Linked DNA regions of Sporomusa sphaeroides DSM 2875. The main gene of each other region encodes a partner of the protein of the gene in region 2 in a complex. Links are inferred from orthologs where the notes say so. Each region holds a gene or a part of one and is shown on either strand. Other genes may lie near its edges. The genes, in order: SPSPH_RS21605 and hfq.

The links.
Region 1: the proteins of hfq (region 2) and SPSPH_RS21605 are in contact, whole or in part, in a crystal structure (PDB 3VU3), measured with the Escherichia coli proteins. The link is inferred for Sporomusa sphaeroides DSM 2875 from one-to-one orthologs.

The regions. Positions count from the first base shown.
Region 1 is NZ_CP146991.1:4,686,725-4,694,965, reverse strand. Bases 3,079-5,971 are described here. They hold SPSPH_RS21605 (catalase), read right to left. Parts: upstream 5,605-5,971; coding sequence 3,553-5,604; downstream 3,079-3,552. Other genes in these bases: SPSPH_RS21600 (flavodoxin family protein), read left to right, coding at 5,780-5,971; SPSPH_RS21610 (hypothetical protein), read right to left, coding at 3,167-3,340. Outside these bases: SPSPH_RS21640 (AzlC family ABC transporter permease), read left to right, coding at 1-539; SPSPH_RS21635 (branched-chain amino acid transporter permease), read left to right, coding at 536-871; SPSPH_RS21630 (YnfA family protein), read left to right, coding at 981-1,307; SPSPH_RS21625 (hypothetical protein), read right to left, coding at 1,413-1,787; SPSPH_RS21620 (ACT domain-containing protein), read left to right, coding at 1,998-2,387; more of SPSPH_RS21600, read left to right, coding at 5,972-6,415; SPSPH_RS21595 (iron-containing alcohol dehydrogenase family protein), read left to right, coding at 6,659-7,756; SPSPH_RS21590 (calcium-translocating P-type ATPase, PMCA-type), read left to right, coding at 7,982-8,241.
Region 2 is NZ_CP146991.1:1,986,400-1,994,653, reverse strand. Bases 5,241-8,146 are described here. They hold hfq (RNA chaperone Hfq), read right to left. Parts: upstream 6,871-8,146; coding sequence 6,610-6,870; downstream 5,241-6,609. Other genes in these bases: SPSPH_RS09015 (class I SAM-dependent methyltransferase), read right to left, coding at 7,846-8,146; miaA (tRNA (adenosine(37)-N6)-dimethylallyltransferase MiaA), read right to left, coding at 6,911-7,849; spo0A (sporulation transcription factor Spo0A), read right to left, coding at 5,601-6,392; buk (butyrate kinase), read right to left, coding at 5,241-5,320. Outside these bases: SPSPH_RS09065 (hypothetical protein), read right to left, coding at 1-289; spoIIM (stage II sporulation protein M), read right to left, coding at 814-1,449; SPSPH_RS09055 (endonuclease Q family protein), read right to left, coding at 1,591-2,784; SPSPH_RS09050 (NUDIX hydrolase), read right to left, coding at 2,788-3,327; SPSPH_RS09045 (hypothetical protein), read left to right, coding at 3,402-3,527; SPSPH_RS09040 (hypothetical protein), read right to left, coding at 3,571-4,233; more of buk, read right to left, coding at 4,250-5,240; more of SPSPH_RS09015, read right to left, coding at 8,147-8,254. UniProt on the Escherichia coli protein: RNA chaperone that binds small regulatory RNA (sRNAs) and mRNAs to facilitate mRNA translational regulation in response to envelope stress, environmental stress and changes in metabolite concentrations.

The DNA.
Region 1 (8,241 bases), 2.7 Mb from region 2 along the record:
CCATGCAATTTGTGGCAATCGGTCTGCTCACGACAGTTTTTCAACCGTTGTCTGCCTTGCTAATAACCCTGGTAGTTAATGCCAGGCACCTGTTTTATGGTATTTCTATGCTCAGACAGTTCAGTGGGACAGGCAGGAAAAAACCGTATTTGATTTTCGGACTTACTGACGAAACCTTTTCGATACTTTGTTCGGCCGAACCGCCTCAGGACGTAGACCGCGGCTGGTTCATGTTTTTTATCAGCCTGCTCAATCAGGCCTACTGGGTCATTGGCTCCGCCTTGGGCGGGATTTTGGGTTCCATGGTCGCCTTTAACACCAAGGGCATCGACTTTGTTATGACCGCGCTGTTTGTAGTCATCTTTATCGAACAATGGAAATCGCAGAAATACCATGCCCCGGCTATTATCGGTATAGCTGCATCGGCGCTGTGTCTGTTGCTTTTTGGTGCCGGTAACTTTATTATTCCGTCTATGATAATGATTGTTGTGCTATTAACCCTGCTTAGAGCAAGGCTTGAAAGGAGAGCGGCAGAATGATCCAGACAGTCCAGCAGTCTTTGCTTATTATTGCGGTCATTGCTTTCGGAACGCTTCTGACAAGAGCGTTGCCGTTTATTCTGTTTCCTGACAGCAATAAAACGCCGGCATATATCCTCTATCTGGGCAAAACTTTGCCCTTTGCGGCCATCGGGCTTTTAATCGTGTATTGTTTGAAAAATGTATCCCCTTTAGCTGCCCCTTACGGTATTCCTGAAGCTATAGCCATCGGCGCAATTGTACTGCTGCACTTGAAACTGAATAATACCCTTCTCAGTATTGGCGGCGGCACAGTGCTCTATATGCTTTTAGTACAACTTGCCTTTGGGTAAAAGCTGTGGCAGGAGGGCATTTGTAAAATTTCCTTTTATTTACGCTTTGCCTAAAATCTGCTATAGTAAATAGATGGATGAAAACGATTATCAATCAGTGGGGGAGAGTATGGAACTTTTAAAATCAATAGGCTATTTTATCCTGGCAGGCTTATTTGAGATTGGCGGCGGCTATCTGATATGGCTTTGGCTAAGGGAAGGCAAAGGGATTAGCTATGCGGTCGCCGGTGCCGTAATTCTTGTCTTGTATGGGGTGATACCAACCTTGCAGCCGGCGAACTTTGGCCGGGTGTATGCCGCCTATGGCGGAGTGTTTATCGCCTTGTCCATTCTTTGGGGCTGGGGTGTAGATAAGGTTGTACCGGATAAATTCGATATTATCGGCGGTGTGATATCGTTGATTGGGGTTATGATTATTATGTATTGGCCCAGATGAGCAGCAAGCAGGGGAACTGTCTTGAGGATGGATTTTGCCATAACAAAAAAATAAGCATCTGTAGTTAATTACTCTACAAATGCTTCGGGCCTTTATGCGGCTGTTTCATTTACCGTTTAGGGAAAAATGCGTTTGGCTTTTCCTGGTTTCATATATTTCTATTTCAAGCAAAAACCGTTCGATGATTATCCTGTTAATCATCTCCTGCACCTGCCTGGCCGTCTCATCAACACCGGTTTCAATGGAGGCTATGAGGGCTTTCCGCTCTTCAAAAGTCAATGTTGGCGGTACTGATAAATTGAAATTTGGTTCAAACCATGTATTGGCATAGTTCTGAATAAAACTCATCATCCGTGCGGCAACCGTGTCAATGAAATTGCGCTCATCTGACACATTGCACAACCATTCCCGCATAAGCTTCTCTATTTCCGGTATATTGGGTTCATACTTGTCAGGAAACGGAATTACCTTTGCTGCCACATGCATTCCTCCTATAAGTGCTTAAAATTCTACGACTTGATTATCGCATGCAATTATTAAAAATCTATTTACTGTCAAGGCCAAAATGTCAGGGGATAGTAGCATGATATGGGTGTGGCAGATACTGTCGACGACATACAGGAAAGCAAAAACAACATTGACTGGATTTCCGGATAGTGGTGAGGCTGTTATGAGGAGGGGAGGTAAGTAATGACAGAAAAATTAAAGTTCGAGGTTTTAGTTGACACACTGGGTGTTTGCCGGCTGTGTGCAAGCCAGAGTATTCCGCAGTGGGCATACCAGGGCGAGTTTTTTTCCATTACGAAAACAACGGAGGAGCTTTCTATTGTCTGCTCTGAGGTGGTTATCCCCGAAGATGTGGTCTGTGAAAGAGGCTGGCGGGCACTAAAAATTGCCGGCATACTGGATTTTAGCCTGGTAGGCATATTGTCGGTGGTAGCCACAATACTTGCTAAAGTCAAGGTAAGCATTTTTGCTGTTTCTACCTACAATACAGATTACATTTTGGTAAAAGCCAAAGACCTGGAATGCGCTTTGCAGGCACTTGGGCATGAGGGTTATGACGTAGTGATTCAGTGAGTGGCAGTTTAGAAAGAAAATTGGCAATACCCGACAATTGACAATGCCTCATTCAAAATGCTATACTAAATAGCGTTATCTTTAGTATTGCCACTACTGCCGAAGTCGCTAATTATGCTGGGTTGACATCATTTGAGCAACCGTCAATTGCATGTTTTGGTATGGAGCAAGAGGCTAGAAATGGCGAAAAAGATATGAAATCTGCGTCCGTAGCTCAGGTGGATAGAGCGGTGGTTTCCTAAACCGCGTCTTGCGGGGGTTCGAGTCCCTCCGGGCGCACCAGAAAGAACAAGCCTTCCGGCGTTTGGCTGGAAGGCTTGTTTGCGTTTTGTAAGCAGGGTTATCGCTGGGTTTTAACCGAATATTTACAAGGTCTTAACTAATTATCTTGATTTTTGGTATATTATTAAGTTAGTCATTATTAACTGAAGGTGGTGTTAGTGATGGAGAAGGCACCTGATAATTTGGAGATTACTTTAACTGAAGAAGAACTGGAAGAGTTGCTGGCCGACTTACCTGATTTTATTAGAGAGTTAGAAGAAAGTGTAGCTTAAAACTTAATGGGGAAGCATTGATTAGCCGCTTGATCCTTCTGGATGAAGTGGTTTGTTCTTTATACCTGCCCCTGTGGCCGTGTAATCAGGGAGTGGCAATTATAGCGGTGAGGCCATTAATTACCGCCAAGGAGAAGTCAATCTGTCAAAATATACAATAACCAAACCGATGATAGCTATTAATATTACGATTGCAAATATTGTCATGACGTCCTCCTGGCTGGATTACTCTGACAAAGCGTCATAAACATTTTGATTTGCTTTAACAGCAGGCTCATCACGTAATTTATCCTGAATTGCACCGCTTGTTGGCGGATTATTGTATTTGACCGGTGCTTGCTCGGACACGTTTTTATTGAAGCTATCTTGTTGAGTTGCTCCACTATCACCTTTAGACATGTTTAATACCTCTCAGCTTTTATTTTTTAGTGTTTCCAGGAAAGATGAAGATTATTTCCGGGGAAAATAGGGTCAGGTTGACTTACCTTCTAAACCGCGTTTTGCGGGGGTTCGAGTCTCTCGGGCGCACCAGCAACAAACCCGTGTAAATCTTTGATTTACACGGGTTTGTTGTGTTTAACAGAATTTAGTTTTGCGTGCCGCTGAGATTATCAGAGCTTTCGCTGAAAATGGCGACCTTGTGTAAGTCCTTCCAGAAACGCAGCAGTATAACTCTTCATGTTGCCGGTTAGATCGCAGATGACGCCTGGTTCCGCATTTTGTCCAGGTCGCAACAGGGTTAGCATAGCTGTCGCTTCACCGCTCAGACCGATGGTCTTATAATGGTTAAAGGTGTCTCCGAGGAAACTTTGTACATCTGCCGAGCCTTTGAGGGACTCTATATGGGAGCCGCCAGGGATATAAACAGCATCGTAAAAGACGGCGGCCGTGGTGGTGTAAGTCTGGGTACACTCTACCGTGCTGTTATCCTGAGCAGTGGCTGGTCCAAGCTTGCAGGATACCACATCAAAACAAGCACCGGCGGCTGTGAGAGCGGAGGTAATAGCATCAAACTGTGCTTTGTCGAACCCGTTTCCAATCAGGATAGCTACCTTTCTGGTTTTCGGGCTATTTGCAGTATTGGCCATACTGAGTGCGGCTGAGGAAACTGTTGTAGGATTTGCCGTGTTGGCCGGAGGGGTGGCGCCCAAGCCTTCCGCAACCTTTTGGGCCAGTTCCGGATCAACATTGCCCAGCATATCCACAAGCTTTTGGTGGGTATTCTTATTTTTGCATTTGCCCAGCTCGAACCGGAAAGCATCAATAATGTGCTTTCTTTCCCAGTCAGACATACTGTTCCAAAACAACGCCGGCTGGGTGTAGTGATCCCGGAAGCTCTCACTGCGTTCCCGGACAATGTGGCCATCCACCTTTTCCTGATAGTGTTCGAAATGGCTTTCACCGGCGCGGGCGGCGTGAGGCTCTCCCATATTCAGGGAGTTGGGATAGTAGCTGGTTTGCCCCTTGTCAATGGTCATGCGGTGCATGCCGTCCCGTTGGTTGTTGTTAACCTTGGGCAGCGGGCGGTTAATGGGAAGCTGTTGGAAGTTGGGACCTCCCAGACGGGAAATCTGGGTGTCCAGATAGGAGAACAGCCGGCCCTGGAGCATAGGATCATTGGTAAAATCGATGCCTGGCACCACATTGGCCGGACAAAAAGCCACCTGTTCTGTTTCGGCAAAAAAATTATCCGGATTCTGGTTCAGTGTCATCTTGCCGATTTTCTGCACAGGGATTAACTCCTCAGGCCAAAGCTTGGTGCAGTCCAGAATATCGAAATCAAACTTGAACTCATCCTCTGGAGCCAGCACCTGAATGCCAAGTTCAAATTCGGCCGGATTGCCATTTTCAATATTCTCCCAAAGGTCCCGGCGGTTAAAATCAGGATCTTTGCCAGCAGCCTTCTGGGCCTCATCCCAGACGAGGGAATGGACACCCAGAATAGGCTTCCAGTGAAATTTTACAAATTTAAACTCACCTTTGGCGTTGACCAGACGGAAGGTGTTAATGCCAAAGCCCTCCATCATGCGATAGCTCTTGGGAACAGCGCGGGGAGACATCAGCCACATGACATTGTGCATGGTCTCCGGAGTATTCACCACAAAGTCCCAGAAGGTGTCATGGGCTGAGGCCGCCTGGGGCATTTCATTGTTGGGTTCCGGTTTTAAGGCATGGATGAGATCAGGGAACTTAATGGCATCCTGAATAAAGAACACCGGCATGTTGTTGCCAACAATATCATAGTTGCCTTCCTGCGTGTAGAATTTGACCGCAAAACCACGGACATCCCGTACTGTATCCGCAGAACCGCGAAAGCCTGCAACGGTGGAAAAACGGACAAAGACCGGCGTAACCAGCTTGGGATCGCTGAGAAAATGAGCTTTTGTCAGATGAGTAAGGTTTTTATAAACCTGAAAATAACCATGTGCTCCTGACCCGCGAGCGTGAACAATGCGCTCAGGAATTCGTTCATGGTCAAAATGGGTAACTTTTTCCCGGAAGATAAAATCCTCCATTAGGGTTGGGCCGCGTTTGCCTGCTTTGAGAGCATCATCGGTGTTACTAATACCAACACCCTGATTGGTGGTGAGATAACCGCTGTCATGGCTGACCCGGGCGGCGTCAAGATCTAAGTCTTTTGGATTTTTACTTTGTTGTTTCATACTAACCCCCCATTCCGCGATTTCCATAATAGGTAGTATTATCCTGAAAAATGAATTTATGCAAAGCACCATTTTGGTGCGGACTTGTGTAGCTGTATTTTCCAATATATAATGGTACTGATAAAGGCGCTTTCTGTGCCAATAATTTAGCGATGCTGTTTAGGAGGCGTAAATTATGAAGGTAGTTGCTTTTAATGGAAGTCCCCGCGCGAAAGGTAATACCCATCATGCACTTGCCGTTGTCGGGGAAGCTCTCAAAGAAGAAGGCATAGAATTTGAACTCATTCATGTTGGCAACCAGGTTATAAGAGGTTGCACGGCCTGTATGGGTTGTGTCAAAAATCAGGATGAACGCTGTGTATTTGGCGATGACGGGGTAAATGACTGGATTCAGAAGATGAAGGAAGCTGATGGAATCGTATTAGGCTCACCGGTTCATTATGCCGGCATTGCCGGGACAATGAAGTCCTTCTTAGACCGGGCCTTTTATGTGACTTCGGTTAACAAGTCCATGCTGCGGCATAAAGTTGGCGCAACCGTGGTGGCGGTAAGGCGGTCGGGCGGTGTTTCAACCTTTGATTCGCTGAACCACTATATCACGTATTCCGAGATGCTTGTACCGACGACAAATTACTGGAATGTCACTCATGGTCTTAAACCCGGGGAAGCGGAACAGGATGAGGAAGGTAATCAAATTATGCGTGTTTTAGGCAAAAATATGGCCTGGTTATTAAAGGTTCTGGCTGCCGGTAAACCTTTGGTACCTCCTGTCGCCCTGGAAAGAAAGAAAATGACAAACTTCATTCGATAAGATAAGCATGCAATAAGAGTCCGCGCCACTTTTGGTGATACGGACTCTTATTGCTGTTTTGTCAATGAAAAGACCGGATTATTTACGGTTTGTAATACCCTTGACGAACTTATGGCCTGTCTATATACTAAAAGAATACTACGGGTATCGATTACAGAAGGATTGCTAGTGATATTTTGATGAAAAAAAGCTGCAAAAGCTGTGAGATTTACATCACAACTAAGTATAGGGAGTGGGTAGCTTGTGAGAACAATAATTGAAAGGGTGGATTTCCCCTGTAAAGTATTTCGCGGCTTTGGCGCATTGGGTTCGCTGGGGGATTATTGCAAGACTTTAGGAACAAAAGCGTTTATTGTAGGTGGCAAAACCGCGTTGACCAAGACGGAGCAGAAGCTGCATGTCAGTCTGGAAAAGGCCGGAGTTAGCATTGCCGCAAGCCGGTGGTATGGCGGAGAATGTTCGCGGCGCAACATCAATGAGTTAGTTGCGGCAACAAAACAATCGCAAGCCGATTGTGTGATTGCCGTTGGCGGTGGCAAGGCACTTGATATTGGTAAAATCATCGCCTGGGAATGTCAGCTGCCGGTTATAACCGTTCCGACTATTGCAGCGACTTGTGCTGCGATTACTACGGTATCGGTTGTTTACACTGATGAGGGTGAGTTCGTCGAGATAGTGTCTTTTGATGAATGTCCGGCGGCAACCGTCATTGATACTGAGGTTATTCTTGATGCGCCTGTCCGCTGGCTGGCGGCCGGTATGGGCGATACCATGGCTAAATGGTATGAGTATCGCGTCAGTATCGAGTGTGCGGAGAAAACCAGTATGACCTTGGCTGCGCTGGCAAACGGCAGGTTATGCTATGATTTGATTGAGCGGTTTGGCGGTGAAGCCCGGCAAGCCGTGGAGTCGAAAATATTCCATGAAGCCTTGGATTCGACGGTGGATGCCATTATTTTATATGCAGGGCTGGCTTCGATTTTCGGCGGGGAAAAAATCCGGTCCGCCGCCGCACACGGCCTGCATAACGGCTTAACCAAAATACCGAGAGCGCATGAAGTCGGACATGGGCTGCTTGTTGGTTATGGCAACTTATTTTTGTTGGCTTTGGAAGACCGTTCGGATGCTGAAATTATTGAAGCAATACATATTGCCGAACGTTGCGCGGTTCCCACAACGCTGAGTCAGCTCCTTGACCTGACTGCAGAGGAGCTAACAGTGGTGGCTGCGGCGACGATATTGACTCCGGACATGAAAAATATGCCGTTTACCGTTACCGCCGATATGGTTTTACAGGCTATACGCCGGGTGGACAGTTTGGCCGGCAGCCTGAAAGCCTGATTGTCAATAACTAATCCGCATTTTTTATTTTGCTGTAGGTACATAACCATGGTTACAGAGGGTTAAACTTTTCAAGAATGCATCAATCGGATTAAGCGGTCGCTGCGCCCGGATTTTTATCCCATCGGCTGCCGCTGTCGCCAAAGGCTCGGAGTAAGTCGTATTTTCTTTATTGGATGAATAACACTTGTCGTGATTATGTAACAGAAAGGAATGTGACTGATTATGTGGTTTGCAAAATCGGCGCCGGAAGTTCTTACAGAATGTAAGGTCGACCCGGCTACGGGGCTGACTACCGAAGAAGCGCAGGCCCGGCTGGCTCAGTATGGTGAAAATAAGCTCGAGGGTAAACCTAAGAAAAGTTTAATAGCGCTATTTTTTTCCCATCTTCAGGATATGCTGATCTATGTGCTGCTGGGGGCGGCCGTTATCACCCTGGTAATTGGTGAATATGTAGACGCAATTATCATTCTGTTAGTAGTATT
Region 2 (8,254 bases):
CGCTAATCTCCTGAATAGCTTCTCTTCTAGCAAAACCAACGATGTTAGGCGAAAACCTAAGTTTTTGCCCATCAGGCGAAGCAAATGTATTTCCTCCCAGCATAGCCCATGCAGTAGCGACCTCAATTATTGTTCCCGTAGGATATTCCGTCCAGCGCCCTCCCCCTCTTCCATATCCTCCACGTTTAGGTGTAGCTATTAACCCATCACGCTCATATCGATTTAGGGTTGTTCTGGACAAAGTAACCTCTATTTTTTGAAGTCTGTAAATTAATTCATCAGGACTCATTAGTATCCCACCTTTAAACTGACCATCTAAGTGGTTAATTTATTTTTATATTATCCTATTTGCATTCCAAAATCAATACCCTTTCTATTTTTTTATATTTACCCCTATTTATAAGCACCAAAAACACCCCTAAATCAGCCCCGTTGTAATATTTATTGTAATACCACCCCGCCCAGAGCAAAAAGAAAAAGCCTATATGCCCAGTAAAATCAACGTTCTACAGGATTATAGGCAGGAAAACTTAACTTAATATCATACTTATTCATCACATAGTAGGTTTATTCTTATTTTAAAAATTCAAATAGCATCCTTATTCCTGTTTTTGAAAAAGGTATATTGCCTGTCAGGGTAAAAGAAACCGCAGGCACAGTCCTTTCATCTGACAATATTCCTGAAGCGCGGGTGGCTGTTATACATAAGCAGAGGTTAAGCGCCCGTCGTATGACAGCCACCCGCGCCGGGTCTTGTGTTGACATATAAATAAATTGACAAAGGCTGCATAGCCTACTACTATGCAGCCTTTGCTAATTAATAATGATTTGTGCCGCGGTTTTCATAAATACCGGTGAAATGTATACTTCTATCAAGGTTGCACCCAACATGAGCACCAGCATGATTAAGCAAAATACCGAGTAAGAAATCGAGTTATAAAATAAATTCTCTTTATTCTTGCGTCGCACTAACATCAGGGAAAAACTTGTCGCCGCCACACCGGTGGCCAAAATGGCAGGTACAGCCAGAAAATTATGCGGTAAAACGGAAACAAGAGCAAACAGCAAACCTTTCATTATATATTCATTGACTAAAAAACCAACCGTAAAACCAATGACGAACCCTCGCAAGCAAACCAAAAACAGCACAAAAGGTATCCCGACAATAGTAAAACCCAGCAGCCACATGATGCCAATCATTTTGATATTATTAAACATTACACTGGTTAATAAGGAATGGGTGTCACTTATTCCTTCCTGCTGCCCGGTTAAGCCCTGAAAAAATACCTGCAAATAACCGATGAGTTCAGTTTTTTGTTCATCAGGCAGTGTCTTTACTGCCATTGCACCAATAACTATGCCAATAATAAATATGAGAATCATGAAAAAATAGGCGACAATATTCGCACGGATATACTCGACAGCATTCTTGCGAAGCAGTTTTAGCATGCATGTACCTCCCTGCCAGCAGCCTGCCAAGTCTAAAACCGTAGGATGAAAGAACACTGCGGATTTGGGCTTGGTGGGCTGCTAGTACTGCTACAATATATGTTCTGCTAAAACTGTTTAGACCTTTTTGTCCACTACATTTTAACCATCGGTCTTAACCATCCGCCCATAGATTCCGCCGCCACCGGCAGTGATGGCCGCCGCTCCTGTACGGGCGCAGATAATAAAATCGGCGATTTTACTGCCCGCCACTTGGGCCAAAGCATCATAGGTGACGTAATGCAGAATATTCATCTCTGTATCAAAGGCTTCCAGCAAGTTAGCCATATTTTTCTTCCCCAGGCCAGGAATAAATTCCAAAGGAATTTGATAACAATAGCGGGGACGGTAAGCGGGATGGCGGGGTTCAGGATAATCAGCTATTTCGTTGATCCGGTCAAACACACCCTTTACCAGGCTGCTGCCGCCGCATTGCGGACAGCAGTTGCCTGTCAAGCCGTAAGTATCAGTAAAAGCGCAGTTGGAACAAAAGGTGTGATGGTATTTCCCCAGTCTGGGATCAAGGCCATAGTTGGCTGTTACCTGCCGGCCACCGCTGCGGGCTAAGGTTTTGGCTATTTCAGCAAAAGACAAGGCTTCCATGCCAAAGATGTTATACTCCCGGGCAATTTTATCTAATGAATGGGCATCTGAGTTAGTAATGAAGGTATACTCACTCAATTCACCAATTCTATCTGCCATATCGCTGTCAGAGCTGAGCCCCAGCTCAATTGCCGCCAGTTGATTCAGTTCTTTATCGCCGAGAATGTGAGACAACTTATCACAGCACACGCCATACAAACTTTTATGTGGCGTAAAAACGTGGGCCGGCACAATGAGCGCGTCAAAATTGCCGGCAATAGTAATAAGCTGGTTCAATGGCATGTGGGCGTTCTGCGAACTAAGATTGATATTGCGGATAAACCGGCACATATAGTTGGAAAACGCCGCCATTGTCTCAATATCGGGAACAAAAACCAGGGTATGTGCCAAACCGCCATTGGGCTCCCGTGTCTCGATTTCCGCGCCAAGCACCAGCAGCATATGCTCCTTATAGATATACCCGCCGCTATTAACCGGCATAAGCAAACCTTCTGACACAAGCTGTTTAATATCGGCCAGCACCAATGGTGATAACGCATCAACGATACCGACAATATCCATACCTTTGCGGTTGGCAGCCTCACTTAAAATTTCCCGCACAGTTAACCGGCGGGAAGTAGGAATTTTTACCCATTTGCCGCTTTCACTCATGCCGACATGAATGTGCAGATCAGCAAAATATTGATTTAGCATGGTCTAGATCCCAGCCAGACACAGTGCCACCAAACTTTTGGCATCACAAATTTCACCACTTCTAATCATTTGACGGATTTGTTCAGGAGTATACTGTTCGGTTTTGATAAATTCATCTTCATCAGGCCGCTGGTCGGATTCCACCAGATCTTCAGCCAGATACAGGTGAATCACTTCATTGGAAAATCCGGGGGTTGTGTACATGGATGTCAGTTTGTGCAGTTTGTTGGCAACAAAGCCGGTTTCTTCAGCCAGCTCCCGCAGAGCGCAGTCTTCCGGTTTTTCGTTTCTGTCGAGCTTGCCTGCAGGAACTTCCAGAATGATCCGGCCGACAGGATGCCGGAACTGACGGACTAAAACAACCTGCCCCGTTTTGGTTATCGGCACAACAGCAACAGCGCCGGGATGTTCCACTACTTCCCGTGTTACGGTACGTCCATTGGGAAGCATAACCTCATCCTGTCTTAAATTAATGATTTTACCTTCAAATAAACGATTTGAGCTTACCGGCTTTTCATATAAATCAATTTCGGTATGCGGCATAGAATTACCTCCAAGTTTTTATGGTATATGTTACCAAGCCTTATCATATATTCCTCATAAGGGGGAATGTCCCAATGAAAGTAATTGCCAATAATGGCCTGTATTTTAGCGGTAAAATTAAAGATTTACTGAAAGAATTACAAAGATTAAGCAAAAACTATAGTACGCTGCACGAAGTCATTACCAAAACCAGGCAGTAAACGGAAAACCGTGGGCAAAGCCACGGTTTTCCCGTTTTTACCTTTACTCCATCCACGGATAATGCGTATGAGGTGTCAAAACAAACAGCGGTGTTTTGCTGTTGGCAGTTGCTGCAAGCCATTCGGGAACCACTACCCAATTAACAGGCAGAGACAATTGCCGGGCAGCCTGTTCAACAATACTCAGCCCCTGGTAAACATGTTCCAGGGTTGTTTCCGGGCCAAGATTAGTATTACTGACCAAACCGCTGATTTTGAGCCGTGAAACTTGTTCGATACGTTGCAGGGTGTGAATAATGCCCTGAACATCACTGGTAAAGGGGCGTCTGGTATTAATAACCAGCAAAGCCTGGTAAGCATATTGAGCAAAATGCCGGTTAAGCTGCCCTAAGACAATGGCCGACTCGCCACCGCCAACATCCATGACTACATGGGTATTGGTCTGGGACAGCACTTCGAGTATATTGTGGGGTAATACCGGCAAGTCGGCATGTGACAGCCGCGGCTCAGGCGCAACTACCCTTACGCCGTTCCGCTCCAGCAGCTCACGGTTTTCCCTGGTGCGGAAATACGGTTTTACCAAATCAATGTCGACAATAGCTGTATCCATTCCCTTAGCTTTCAGCGCCAGCGCATAATTGACGGCTAATTCCGTCTTGCCGCTGCCAAATTCCCCGACAAAAATTGTGATACGGTTATCTGTCATCGCTTTTCCTTACCTGTTATTCATATATTTTTGCGGCTTCTTCGCCGCGCAGCACCCGTAAAGCACCTTCAACCAATGCCTGAAGCTCATCTTCGCCCGGATATACCAAGACCTGATTGATAAATTTCACTCGGTCGGTAATCATTTTTACAAGCATGGTCGAATGGGCCAAACCGCCGGTCAGGACAATGGCATCCAGAGCACCGTTTACCACTGTGGCCATGGCACCAATTTCTTTTGCCACCTGGTAAGCCATAGCTTCATAAATAAGCGCCGCTTTAGTATCACCGTTAGCAATACGGCTTTCTACTTCCCGTCCGTCATTGGTGCCAAGATGCGCTACCAGGCCACCTTGTCCAACCAGTTTCTTATTTATGTCATCAAGACTATACTTGCCGGAGAAGCACATATTGACAAGGCCATAGGACGGCAAACTGCCGGCACGTTCTGGTGAAAACGGTCCTAAATCATTCGGGTTGCTGACATCAATCATCCTGCCTCCTCGTTGTATCCCGACGGAAATACCACCGCCAAGATGAACCAGGATTAACGTAAGAGCCGTGTATTCTTTGCCCGTTTCCTTGGCAACTCTATGGGCTACGGCTTTCATATTAAGGGCGTGGAACAGACTGCGGCGGGAAATCTCCGGTAAACCGGTAATACGGGCCAACGGTTCAAATTCATCAACACTTACCGGATCAACAATAAAAGCCGGGATTTGTACCTGGCTGGCTATACCCCGGGCTAAAAGCCCGCCCAGATTGGAAGCATGTTCGGTTTGTACTCCTATGATTAAATCTTCAGCCATAGCATCATTAACGGCATAGGTCCCGCTGGCAAGCGGTTTTAATGGCCCACCGCGTCCAACAACAGCCGACAAGTGGCTTACTTTAATATTATTGTCCGCCAAAGCCGCTTCTACTAATTTCAACCGGTAGTCATATTGATCACAGACTTTGGCAAAGGCTTTCAATTCAGTAGTACTATGACGGATAACTTGCTCAAAATCAATTTGTTCATTGGTATATACCGCTATTTTTGTTGAGGTTGAACCGGGATTAATTGCCAGGATTTTGTATTGATTCATACTGCCTCCATATCCGAGTACCTTGTCTCACCTAATTCTTTGGGTTATATAGCAGTCTTTTTCCGCCCTGCGTTGTTGTCGTCGCCTTACATATGTCCGATATGCGCGGCTCCTCCGCCTAGCAGGACGAAAAAATCCTTGCTATCTAATCTCAAATTTTAGGTGAGACAAGGCACTAGTTTGTTTGATCAATGTTATGTATTTATTCATTGCCTGATGCAAAAATCCTGCCAGACGAAACAAACCCTCCTGACTTAATTGTCCAGAGGGTTTGTACAGCTTAGCTGGCTCTCATTTCCATGCGGAGTTTATCGGCAATCATCGCCATGAATTCCGAATTGGTAGGTTTACCTTTGTCAAGCTTAATGGTATAACCAAATAATTTATTAATCATGTCAATATTGCCCCGGTTCCAAGCCACCTCAATGGCATGGCGGATAGCCCGCTCAACGCGGCTGGGAGTAGTAGAGTATTTCTCAGCAATCATAGGATAGAGAACTTTCGTGACAGCTCCTAACAATTCTACCTCAGCGACGATCATCATAATGGCATCGCGAAGATATTGATAGCCCTTAATATGCGCCGGAATACCAATTTCTCTGATGATATTGGTAACCTCTACATCTATGGGCCGGGTCTTAACTGCCGGTACAGTAGCGGCGGCAGTAACCGGACGGGTAGTGACAGCCGTTCCGGCTAATTGCCTGATTCGATTAATAAGCACGTCCATGTTGAAAGGTTTTAAAACATAGTAATCGGCACCTAGTTCTACTACCCGCTGAGTAATGCTTTCCTGACCGAACGCGGTCAGCATAATGATCTTGGGGCGTTTGTTAGCTGAAGCGTTAATGCGCTCCAAAACACCGATCCCGTCTAAATGTGGCATAATGATGTCTAAGACTATAACATCCGGAGATCTTTCTTCAATAATCGATAGCATTTGTTCTCCGTTATAAGCTACACCAACTAACTCAATATCAGACTCTCGGCTAAGACATTCCTGGAGAATCTCCGAGAACTCTTTGTTGTCGTCAGCGATAGCTACTTTAATTGTTTCGCTCAGCGTTACCATTGGCATCCTCCCTGCAATTCTCTAATATATTAATGCATATTACAACATATTCGACAAAATCGCGCCAGTTCCTTCCTGGTTTGGTAGAAAAAACCAATTTATTTTAATTAAATTCTAAATATTACCTTAATTATATATGATGCAAGGATTCTATGACAAGCCTGATGTGAAAAAGTACTCCAGGCATCTGCCTGGAGTACTGCAAGACACGGCTAATTTATTTATCGGTTTTAACGGCTTCCTCTTTTTTCTCATGCAAATTGGCAGACAATGGACGAAACGGAGTCACTGTTGAAATTGCATGTTTATAGACTAACTGCTGTTTACCTTCGTTTTCAATTATTACGGTAAAATTATCAAAACCTCTTACGGCTCCACGCAATTGAAATCCATTAACCAAATATATAATTACCGGCACGCTTTCTTTTCGTACTTGATTTAAAAAACTGTCTTGCAGATTAATGACTTTGTTAGTCAAATGAAACCCCTCCGTATCAATGTTCTACTCTTTTTCTATTCTACCTTATACAAAACTTTCCTGCAACATACTTGTAAATAGCTTCCAGTAAATTATTGTAATTACCGAAATTGTCCACATCAAACCAGGTTATATAAGACATACGCCGGTAAAAGGTCAATTGCCGTTTGGCAAAGTTTCTCGTGGCTTGTTTTACCTGTTCAACAGCGGTAGCTAATTCTTTCCCTTCGCTCAGATGCTCAATAATCTCTTTATACCCAATGCCGCGCATAGCTTGACAGCCAGGCAATACTCCCTGCTGCAGCAGTCTGGCTACTTCATCTACCAAACCTTGCTCAACCATGATATCAACCCGTCGGTTAATCCTTTCGTATAACCTGGCTCTATCCATAGTAAGTCCAATAACAGCAGCATTATAAAGAAGCTCCGTAGGTGCTGTTTTGTCTTGAGAAACAGTTTCGCCGCTTACATAGAATACTTCCAGTGCCCTGATTATCCGGCGCAAATCATTAGGATGCAGCCTGGCAGCAGTGTCTGGCTGAACTTTTGCTAGAAGAGTATGCAGGTATTCATTCCCTTGCTCTGCCGCCAGGTCGGCCAGTTTCTGCCGCAGGACCTCATCGCCGGGAGCCTGACTGAAGCGGTATCCTTCAAGCAGTGCCCGCACGTACAGGCCGGTGCCGCCCGCCAAAATGGGAATATGTCCGGTGTTATTGATTTGTGTAATAAGTTTTTGGGCATAATTGCGAAAATCAACAACATTAAATTCTGCAGCCGGCTCTAAGATGTCAATAAGATGATGCATCACACCATCACGCTCAGCCAGGCTGGGTTTGGCGGTACCAACATCCAATCCCTTGTACACCAGCATAGAGTCGCCGGAAATAATTTGGGTGTTGAATTTTTTCGCCAAATCAATACTTAGTTTGGTTTTGCCTACGGCAGTGGGGCCAATGATTACTATCAAGCGTTCTGTCATAATTGGCCTCCGGCAGCTTTGTCTGCGTGACAGTCGATAATGCCATATTGTATGCTGCTGTATTTGCCGCCAACGATTGTCGTTATCCCCAGACGCGAGAACTCACCACTGCCTGCCGCTTCTTTTATCACAACTTTTTGCCTGGCTATCCGGCAGGCTTGCTCCACAGCTTCCGGTGTAAGAGAACGGTTATCTGCCAAATTTCTAATCGGCTGTAAGTTAGAGCTCTTATAAATTGGCTGACGAAACATGGGGTCAAAGTATACAACATCAAAACTGCAATCCGGTACTGCTAAGAGATACTGAAAATAATCGGCGTTTTCCACTTTAATCCGGCGTAAAGCGCTGGTGATATCATATTCAGGCTGAGGTTCAAGCGCAAAATTTTGCAGTCCAAGTCTGGTT